Regions from separate parts of the Paenarthrobacter sp. TE3676 genome, predicted to be linked through region 3. Evidence: riboswitches for the same ligand, from Rfam matches in the RefSeq annotation. Region 3 holds a riboswitch; each other region holds the start of a gene.
The links. A riboswitch is a leader RNA that binds a small molecule or an ion and turns the genes downstream of it on or off. The one in region 3 is predicted to bind thiamine pyrophosphate.
Positions count from the first base shown of each region.

Region 1: linked by a shared signal. The riboswitch ahead of thiO (glycine oxidase ThiO) and the one ahead of thiC (phosphomethylpyrimidine synthase ThiC) in region 3 are both predicted to bind thiamine pyrophosphate.
Region 2: linked by a shared signal. The riboswitch ahead of ACZ881_RS16055 (ECF transporter S component) and the one ahead of thiC (phosphomethylpyrimidine synthase ThiC) in region 3 are both predicted to bind thiamine pyrophosphate.

Region 1 covers NZ_JBWBQU010000001.1:27,177-30,449, forward strand. Annotated here, with positions in the region: gene ACZ881_RS00145 (ferritin-like fold-containing protein) at 1-437, shown strand, start outside; gene thiE (thiamine phosphate synthase) at 468-1,139, opposite strand; TPP riboswitch at 1,167-1,285, shown strand; gene thiO (glycine oxidase ThiO) at 1,278-2,546, shown strand; gene thiS (sulfur carrier protein ThiS) at 2,543-2,779, shown strand; gene ACZ881_RS00165 (thiazole synthase) at 2,782-3,273, shown strand, end outside.
Region 2 covers NZ_JBWBQU010000006.1:283,730-287,002, reverse strand. Annotated here, with positions in the region: gene ACZ881_RS16065 (DUF4235 domain-containing protein) at 1-28, opposite strand, end outside; gene ACZ881_RS16060 (NUDIX hydrolase) at 65-754, opposite strand; TPP riboswitch at 1,156-1,292, shown strand; gene ACZ881_RS16055 (ECF transporter S component) at 1,369-1,989, shown strand; gene ACZ881_RS16050 (ABC transporter ATP-binding protein) at 1,989-3,273, shown strand, end outside.
Region 3 covers NZ_JBWBQU010000001.1:419,598-422,870, reverse strand. Annotated here, with positions in the region: gene ACZ881_RS02055 (VOC family protein) at 1-584, opposite strand, end outside; gene ACZ881_RS02050 (amidohydrolase family protein) at 663-1,745, opposite strand; TPP riboswitch at 1,829-1,936, shown strand; gene thiC (phosphomethylpyrimidine synthase ThiC) at 1,932-3,273, shown strand, end outside.

The DNA of each region.
Region 1 (3,273 bases), 390 kb from region 3:
TGCTGCCGTTTCAGCGCTCCTTCGATCACTTCCACGAGCGCACCAAGCCGGGGGACTGGTTCGAATCCGTGATGAAGGCCTATGTCATCGATACTGTGTCATCGGATTTCTATAGGGCTGTCTCGATGTTCCTCGACCCGACAACGCAGCATTTCGTTGAGCGCGTTGCTTCACCCGATCAGGCCACGGAAGTCCTTCGCGTCCTGCTCAGGCGGGCCTTGGCAGATGACCCGCGCCTCGCTTCGCGATTGGCGCTGTGGGGCCGCCGCTTGGTGGGGGAAGCGCTGACGCAGGCGCAACGCGTGGGCATGGAACACCCCCTGCTGGGGCCGATGCTGAAAAGCGGCGGGGACGCGCGTGCCGCGGCGAAAAGGCTGACGACGGAGCTCGCCGAAAAGCACGCCCGCCGGATGACTGGCCTCGGCCTGACCGCCTAGCCCGCGGATCGCGCGGAACCTCCGGCTTCCCTAGACGGAATCCAAGGCTTCCAGCAGCGACTTGGCCGCCGCCGTCGGGTCCGGTGCCGCTGTGATGGCGCGGACCACCACGATCCGGCCGGCGCCCGCTTTCACAACCTGTTCAACGTTGCTGAGATCGATGCCACCAATGGCGAACCAAGGGAGGGTCACACCGTCGCCCGAGCGCTTGACCGCTTCTGCGGCATATGTGACCAGGTCCAAACCGACAGCAGCGCGACCGGGTTTGGTGGGTGTTGCCCAGACCGGACCCACGCAGAAATAGTCCAGTCCCAGGGGCCCTTGGGAGGTGGCCACAGCGGCATCGATTTGTTCGGTTGTGTGGGTGGAGAGGCCTATGCCGGTGGCGTTCGGCAGGAGGGTCCGGGCTGCAGTCAGGGGCAGGTCCTTTTGCCCGATGTGGAACACGGGAGCCCCGGAAATGCTGGCAACATCGGCCCGGTCGTTGACAGCCCAAAGCCGTCCGTGCCGTTGTGCGACGCTCCGCAGGACGGTCAACATCTCCAGTTCCTCGGCAGCTTCCAGCGTCTTGTCGCGGAGTTGGATGATGTCCACGCCGCCTTCGAAAGCGGCGTCCACAAAGTCCTCAAAATCGCCCTGCTGCTTACGGGCATCGGTGCACAGGTAAAGGCGGGCGGAGGCAAGAGCGTCAGGCTGAGTCATGGGAACCAGAGTAGTTCCTCTAAACTGGGCTCGTACTGCGGGAGCCGCGACATTCGTCATATGACTGTCCGGCTGAGAGGGCTTCAGCGCCGACCGCTTGACCTGATCCGGCTAGTACCGGCGTAGGGAAGGAAACGAATGGCAGATTCCCGCCATACCCGCCTCCAGACAGACGTTGCCGTCATTGGTGGCGGCGTCATCGGCCTCGGCATCGCTCACGAAGCCCGGCGATTGGGCCGTTCAGTTGCGCTGATCGACCCCGCTCCCGCTTCCGGCGCGTCCTTCGCAGCGGCAGGCATGCTTGCACCCGTCAGCGAACTCCATTACCAGGAAGAAGACCTTCTTGAGTTAATGCTTGAGTCTTCCCAGCTCTGGCCCTCCTTCGTGGACGGCCTGCATCAAGGCGCAGAGGACAACGGATATCGCACGACGCCGACCCTCGCCGTGGGTGCCGACGCAGCCGACCGCCGGGCGCTCGCAGACTTAAGGTCGGTCCAGCTTGCGGCTGGCCTGGAAGTCGAACCTATCGCTCTGCGGGACGCGAGGCAACGGGAGCCGCTCCTCAGCCCGCAGATCTCCTGTGCTTTCGATATACCTGCCGACCACCAAGTCGATCCAAGGAAACTCGCGGCATGCCTCCTGGCAGGACTGGCAGCCCATTCGCCCAATGACAGTTCCTGGGTGTCGGGAGCCGATGACGGATTCGCCATTGCTTACAGGGCGCGCGGTTTGCTGTGGGAAGGCGGGCGTGTCACAGGCGTGGCGCTGGACTCAGGAGTCACCGTTCACGCCGGAGAAACGGTGGTGGCCAACGGGCTCGGGGCGTCCCAACTCTCCGGTCTTCCTGAAGGCCTCAGGCTTCCCGTAAGGCCGGTCTACGGGGACATCCTCCGGCTTCGCGTCCCCGATCACCTGCGGCCCTTGGTCACATCAACGATTCGCGGGATGGTTCGCGGGGTGCCGGTTTACATCGTGCCCCGGGACGACGGAACTGTGGTGATTGGAGCCACGCAACGCGAAGACGGGTTGTCAGCCTCTTCCAACGCGGTCTCGGCGGGTGGCGTTTACCAATTGCTGAGGGACGCCCAAGTATTGGTCCCCGCAGTGGCTGAACTGGAACTCCTTGAAGCAACCGCCCGCGCCCGGCCCGGAACTCCGGACAACGCTCCACTGCTCGGACGGGTCGGTGTTTCCAACGGTGACATCGACGGCCTGGTGGTTGCCACAGGATTCTTCCGCCACGGAGTCCTCCTGACTCCGGTGGCCGCCAAGATCGTGGGGGAACTCCTCAAAGGCTCCACAGACTCCCGGTGGGCCCCCTTCCTGCCCCATCGTTTCGTGGGCAACGCCCCTGTTGCCCGAACACTCACACCAGCAGCACGAACCACCACCAAGGAAACAGCATGAACATCAAAGTGAACGGAACCGACCACGCAGTCTCTGACGACGCATCCGTCAGTACCCTCGTCACGGCCGTCACCGGTCGCGCCTTGGACCCTCGCGGACAAGCGGCCGACGGCGGCAAGCTGGGAGTCGCTGTCGCACGCAATTCCGAGGTGGTGCCGCGCAGCCAATGGGCCGTGACAGCGCTCTCCGACGGAGACGAACTTGAACTCGTAACAGCAGTCCAGGGAGGCTAATCATGACAACAGCAAACGTTGACGTTCGCACCGACGCACTGGTGATCGACGGCGTCGAATTCGGTTCCCGCCTCATCATGGGTACCGGAGGCGCGCCGAGCCTCGATGGCTTGGGAGCAGCGCTCCTCTCTTCAGGGACGGAGCTCACCACAGTGGCGATGCGTCGCTATTCGCCCGCCGAAACGGGCTCGCTGTTCCAGCTGCTGGTGGACCATGACATCCGCGTGCTGCCCAATACTGCTGGTTGTTTCACGGCCAAGGACGCCGTGATGACTGCTGAACTGGCCCGGGAAGCACTTGAGACCCATTGGGTGAAGCTGGAAGTCATCGCGGACGAACACACGCTCCTTCCAGACGCCGTGGAACTGGTGGATGCAACGGAGCAGCTGGTGAACCGAGGCTTCAAGGTATTCGCCTATACCAATGACGATCCCGTACTCGCGCTCAGGCTCGAGAACCTGGGTGCAACAGCCGTGATGCCCTTGGGATCGCCC
Region 2 (3,273 bases), on a different contig from region 3:
CGCCGATCAGCTTGAAGAAGAGGTTCATGCTCCCAGCCTAACCGGCTCCAGCTCGTTCCAAGCGCTAGCGGCGGTTTTCCCGCTCCTTGAGGAAGGCAGCCATGGAGCCGACAGGTGCCAGTACCGGAACAACATCGTGTTCGGCCGACCAAAGAGCATCCACGGTGGCGAACCCGGCGATTTCTTTGAGCAGGTAGTACGTGGGCGGCATCAGCTTCAGGGTGCCCGCGGCCTCCGCCATAAGAATGTCCGCTACCGGCATCCACAGTGATTGCCAGGCCTCCGTGGTCTGGTGCCGGGGTTCGGCCGCCGGGGAGGGCTTGGCAACATAAAAGTAGGTGTCGAATCGCTTGGGCATGTCTGTCGGCGTGATCCAGTTGGCCCACGGGCGGAGGTCAGAGGCGTCGATGCTGAGCCCGGCTTCCTCCTTGACTTCACGGATTGCGGCGGAAAGCACCGTTCCGGCGTTCTTGGTGGCCTCGCCCGCGCCACTGCAGATGGAGCTCTGCTGCCAGTCCGCCGCGTGGCGTTGAAGCAGGTCCGAGGGGTAGTCCCAGCCGGACTCGTCCGCGGCATCCACCCGTCCACCGGGGAAGACCACCATGCCGGCGGCGAAGTCCATGGTGCTCACCCTGTGCTGGACAAAGGCTTCGAGTCCGCCCGGGGCGTCACGGAGGAGGATGACGCTCGCGGCCAGGCGCGGCTGGGGCACTTCTGTGGGAAGGGGGAGGTCTTGCTGGGGAAGGTCAGTCATGAAGGTGCCCCTTTGCCGCGGTGGATTCTGCTGGTTCATTCTCTCAGGTCTCGTTGTGGGGCCTGGTGTGCAGGGAATGGCGTGGGGTAAGGGTGCAGAGCGGGCCTCGCAACGCACCCCCGTCTTGTTGTGGGGCCTGGTGTGCAGGGAATGGCGTGGGGGAAGGGTGCAGAGTGGGCCTCGCAACGCACCCCCGTCTCGTTGTGAGGCCTGGTGTGCAGGGAATGGTGTGGGGGATGGGTGCAGAGTGGGCCTCGCAACGCACCCTCGGGAAGCCCTCGCAACGCACCCCCGGAAGCCCTGGAACGCACCACCACTGCCGATTATGACCGCCTGCCGGCAACAGACCAACACCCGCCACAGACTCAGGTGTAAACTGAACCAGCCCATCGGGGCAGATTTAATAACGACAGGGGAGCGCCGCCGTCGGACTCTGCAGAGATGCAGGAGACGCGAGGGCGCTGAGAGTGCGGACAGCCGCAGACCCTCGAACCTGATCCGGTTAGTACCGGCGCAAGGGAGTCGAGCTTCTCAGAGTGTCCGGACCCGGGTGGCGCAGGCCAGCCGGATTCCGGGGAGCACTTTCCCCTCCTGTAACCTCAGGAGGCAGAAAAATGACCACGGTAAACGTGAAGAAGACCAGTTATAACTGGCGTGTTGTAGACATCGTTGTGGCGGCCTTGATCGCCATCGCGGGCGGCGTGATCTTCTGGGCATGGTCCCAAGGCGCCGCACTGGTATCCATCCCCATGAACGCGACGTATCCGCCTCTCACCGGCCTGATTGCCGGCGGCTGGATGATCCCCGCGGTCCTGGGCATGCTCATTATCCGCAAGCCGGGTGCAGCCCTGTTCTGTGAGACTGTTGCCGCCACCGGTGAGCTCATCATGGGTTCGCAGTACGGCACCACCGTGCTCATCTCCGGCGTTCTGCAGGGCCTGGGCGCGGAACTCATCTTTGCCGCCTTCCGGTACAAGAAGTTCAACCTGCCCACTGCCCTCCTCGCCGGTGCGGGCGCGGGCCTCTTCTGCGGCCTGAACGACTCCTTCCTCCCGTGGGGTTGGAACATCGCCTATGAAGCCGTCGACAAGCTGGCCTACATCACCTTCACCTCAATTTCCGGCGCAATCATCGCGGGCGCACTCTCCTGGGTGGCGACACGCGGCCTGGCCAAGACCGGAGTGCTGAGCTCCTTCGCCTCGCGCAAGGCCGCTTCGGAGCCCGTCTTCAGCTGATGTCGGCCACGCAAAGCGGCACGGTGAGGCCTGCCGCCATCTCAGCCGAGGGCTGGGGTTGGCGGCATGCCGGCCGTGCCCAAGCTGCCATTCAGGGCCTCGACCTTCGGATCGAACCCGGGGAGCGCGTACTGCTGCTCGGACCTTCGGGTGCCGGGAAATCCACGCTCCTTCATGCCCTCGCCGGGGTGCTGGGGGATGAGGAAGACGACTCGGATGAGACCGGCTCCCTGCTGATCGACGGCGTTGCGCCCCGCGAGCAGCGTGGACGCGCGGGACTGATGCAGCAGGACCCCGAGACGCAGGTGGTTTTGTCGAGGGTTGGCGACGACGTTGCCTTCGGTGCAGAGAACCTTGCCGTGCCGCGGGACGAGATTTGGTCCCGTGTCCATGAAGCGCTCGACGACGTCGGGTTGCGTACCGCTGCCGGCGGAGGTCTGGCGTTGGATCACCCGACGGCGGCGCTCTCAGGCGGTCAGAAGCAGCGCCTTGCGCTTGCGGGCATTTTGGCGATGCGGCCCGGGCTGATCCTGTTGGACGAACCAACGGCCAACCTGGATCCTGCAGGGGTGCTGGAGGTCCGCGATGCTGTAGGGCGATGCCTGGACAAGACCGGCGCCACGCTGGTTGTGGTGGAACACCGCGTGTCCGTGTGGAAAGACCTGGTGGACAGGATTGTCGTCCTGCAGCCAGGATCCAGCACGGCCGCAGGGACCGGGAATGCTGCCGGCGGCGTCCTCTTGGACGGCCCTCCCGACCAGGTCCTTTCCGAGGCCCGCACCCTGCTGATGTCGGCTGGCGTCTGGGTGCCGGGGTACGTTCCGGCAACCCGCACCCGCCATAAAGAACCAGACACCGCGCAGCTTCTCCTCGCAGCCCAGGACCTTGCTGTTTCCCGACTAAAGCCACGGCGCAAAGGTTTCAAAACCATCCCGCCCGTTCCGGTGCAAACGGACATCAGTGCGCAGGTCCGGGCAGGCCAAGCCCTGACCATTACGGGTCCCAATGGTGCCGGAAAGTCCACGTTCGCGCTCACGTTGGCAGGCCTTTTGGCGCCCGTGGACGGCAAAGTGAGTGCCGCCGTCGAACTTTCCGAGGGTGCGGGCATTGATCCGTTCAAGTGGAAAGCAGACCAGCTGATTTCCCGCATCGGTACGGTGTTCCAGGAGCCGGAACATCAGTTCGTCACGGGCAAGGTCCTGGATGAGTTGATGTTTGGTCCGAAGCATCTGGGCCACGGCGAGGAGCGCGTGGACGAGTTGCTGGAACGGTTGCGGCTCACCC
Region 3 (3,273 bases):
ACATAGAACTTTTGCGCAGTTTCGACGTCACCCACCTGCAGGTGCACGTGCCCGATCCCGGCAGCGGCCTCGCGTTGACCCGTCACGGCAGCTTCACTCAGGTGCTGCTGGAGGAAGCGCTGCGGGGGCAAGGCCACATTGTCCATCACAACATTGCTGCCGTCCCACTGCCAGAGCTCACGCGGCTTGTCGTAGTAAAGCTCAATTCCGTTGCCTTCGGGGTCAGTGAAGTAGAACGCTTCGCTCACCAGGTGGTCGGCGCTGCCTGCGAAAGCACGAGGTTCGTACTCCGCCGCCGTAGCAATAGTCGCGGCCAGCGACGGCTGATCCTGGAACAGGATTGCTGTGTGGAACAGACCGGCCTCTCCCCGCCCGGGAATCTGCAGTCCCGCAGCGGGGGCAAGGTGGACAACGGGCTTGGCTACGCGTCCGAGGTACAGGCCACCATCCTGCTCAGCCACGACTTCCAGGCCAAGTGCTCGCTGATAGTAGTCGCTCATGACCTTCATGTCGCCCACCTTGAGCATGACGCTGCCCATGGTGAGTTCGGCAGGCAGAAGATCCTGGCTGAATGATGAGGTCATGTGAAGCTCCCGGTTCTGAGGTGGCCGCGCATCGGCACCTTCTTACCTATCTAAATTACTTGAAGCTTCAATTTATTCCTAACGAACGACATTACCCCTGAGCACGACATGTTTGAGCGCCGCGATGGTACCCGGATGACGGCGCGGATCGTCACTGCACAGCACGACGTCGGCACTTGCGCCTTCGCTGATGCCCTCGACTCCCAGCCACTCACGGGCGCCCCAGGCGGCGGCGTGCAGGACCGCCGCCGGCGGAAGGCCGGCGTCGTGGAGTTCCATCATTTCGTCCGCAATCCTGCCGTGTTTGATCACGCTACCGGCGTCGGTACCGGCATAGACGGAAACCCCCGCTTCGAAGGCCTCCAGCACACGCTCGCGACGACGCTCCCAGAGACGCATCATGTGGTCCGCGTACTCCGGAAACTTCGGCGCTGCCTGGGCTGCGATATCCGGGAAGGTAGCGATGTTGACCAGGGTGGGGACGATGGGCACTGACTGTTCCACCAAACGGGGAAGGTGCCGCGGAAGGAGTCCGGTGGCGTGCTCTATGCAGTCGATATTGGCGTCGAGCATGTCATCGATGGTGTCCTCGCCGAAACAATGCGCGGTGACCCTTGCTCCCTCATCATGGGCCGCGGAAATGGCTTCCTTGACGGTCTTCGCGGGGAACGAGGCAGCGAGGTCTCCAACGCCGCGATCGATCCAGTCGCCCACAAGTTTTACCCAGCCATCTCCGTCACGGACTTCCTTTCGGACCGTTTCCACTAGTTCCCGCGGCTCAATTTCATGACCCAAACCGCGAAGATAACGCCGACTCCGGGCGATATGCCGACCCGACCTGATCAGTCGCGGCAGGTCCGTTCGTTGCTGCACCCAGCGGGTGTCGGCGGGCGATCCGCAATCGCGGATCAGCAGCGTTCCGGCGTCGAGGTCTGCTTGGGCCTGGGCGAGCGTTGCCTGTTCATCCACCGCTCCTCCAAGGCCGAGTCCGATGTGACAGTGGGCATCAACCAAACCTGGCAGGACCCAGCCATCCAATATCCTGTCCGGCGTCGCACCGGGACGCTCAAACGTCAGTATGCCGTCTACGGACCACAGCCCATGGCGCTCTTCGTCTGCCGATACGAGCGCAGGTCCGCTGAATTCGATGATGTTGGCCATGGCAAAAGCGTAGCGGGGGCGGCGTGTTGGAGCCTGGTGCCTGCATGTGACTGGGAGCCCGTCGGGAGCTGTGGTAGCTTCGTCTACGACCACACGGGGGCCCCTGCAGGGGCTGAGATCGGACTGACGCAGTCTGCGACCGTTGAACCTGTCCGGGTAATGCCGGCGAAGGAAGTGAGTATTCCCTTGAGCACCACAGAAACACAGCACAGCCCTGTTCAAAACCAGATCAACACGGGCCAAAACCAGACCAATACTGTCCAAAATACGGCGGAAACTGTAACGCAATCCCTGAAGTCCCATTCGTTGGCTTGGCTGGAAGATCCAGGTAACGGCATACGGGTCCCCGTCACGGAGATCGCCTTGGAGCCTTCTCCCAATGGGCAAGCAAACAAACCTCTGCAGGTATACCGAACAGCGGGCCCCGGAAGCGATCCCGTGGTGGGCCTGGAGCCTTTCCGTGCACCATGGATCGAATCCCGCGGAGACACGGAGGCTTATTCGGGGCGGGAAAGGAACCTGCTCGACGACGGTAAGTCCGCGGTTCGGCGTGGAGCCGCGTCAGCGGAGTGGAAGGGTGCGCAACCGGTGCCGCGCCGCGCCGTCGCGGGTAAGACCGTCACGCAAATGCACTACGCGAAACAAGGCGTCGTGACTCCGGAGATGCAGTTCGTTGCGTTGCGGGAGAACTGTGACGTTGAGCTGGTCCGCAGCGAAGTCGCCGCGGGATGGGCAATTATTCCGAACAACATCAACCACCCTGAATCCGAGCCGATGATCATTGGCAAGGCATTCTTGGTCAAGATCAACGCCAACATCGGCAACTCGGCAGTCACCAGCTCCATTGCAGAGGAAGTGGACAAACTGCAGTGGGCAGCCCAGTGGGGCGCTGACACGGTGATGGACCTCTCCACCGGAGATGACATCCACACCACTCGCGAGTGGATCATCCGCAACTCGCCCGTTCCGATCGGAACAGTGCCTATTTACCAGGCACTTGAGAAGGTAAACGGGGAGGCCAACCAGCTGACGTGGGAGATCTTCCGCGATACCGTGATCGAGCAATGCGAGCAGGGTGTGGACTATATGACCATTCACGCTGGCGTTCTGCTGAGGTACGTGCCCTTGACCGCCAACCGCGTCACGGGCATCGTTTCCCGCGGCGGATCGATTATGGCCGGATGGTGCCTGGCACACCACCAGGAGAACTTCCTCTACACGCACTTTGACGAGTTGTGCGAAATCTTCGCCAAATACGATGTCGCATTCTCCCTGGGTGACGGTCTCCGCCCGGGTTCCATCGCCGACGCCAACGACGCCGCGCAGTTCGCCGAGCTTGATACGCTCGCGGAGCTGACGCAGCGGGCGTGGGATTTCGACGTCCAGGTCATGGTGGAGGGACCCGGGCACATTCCCTTCCATCTGGTGCGGGAAAATGTGGAGCGTCAGCAGGAACTCTGCAAGGGTGCGCCGTTCTACACGTTGGGGCCGCTGGTTACCGATATCGCCCCCGGCTATGACCACATCA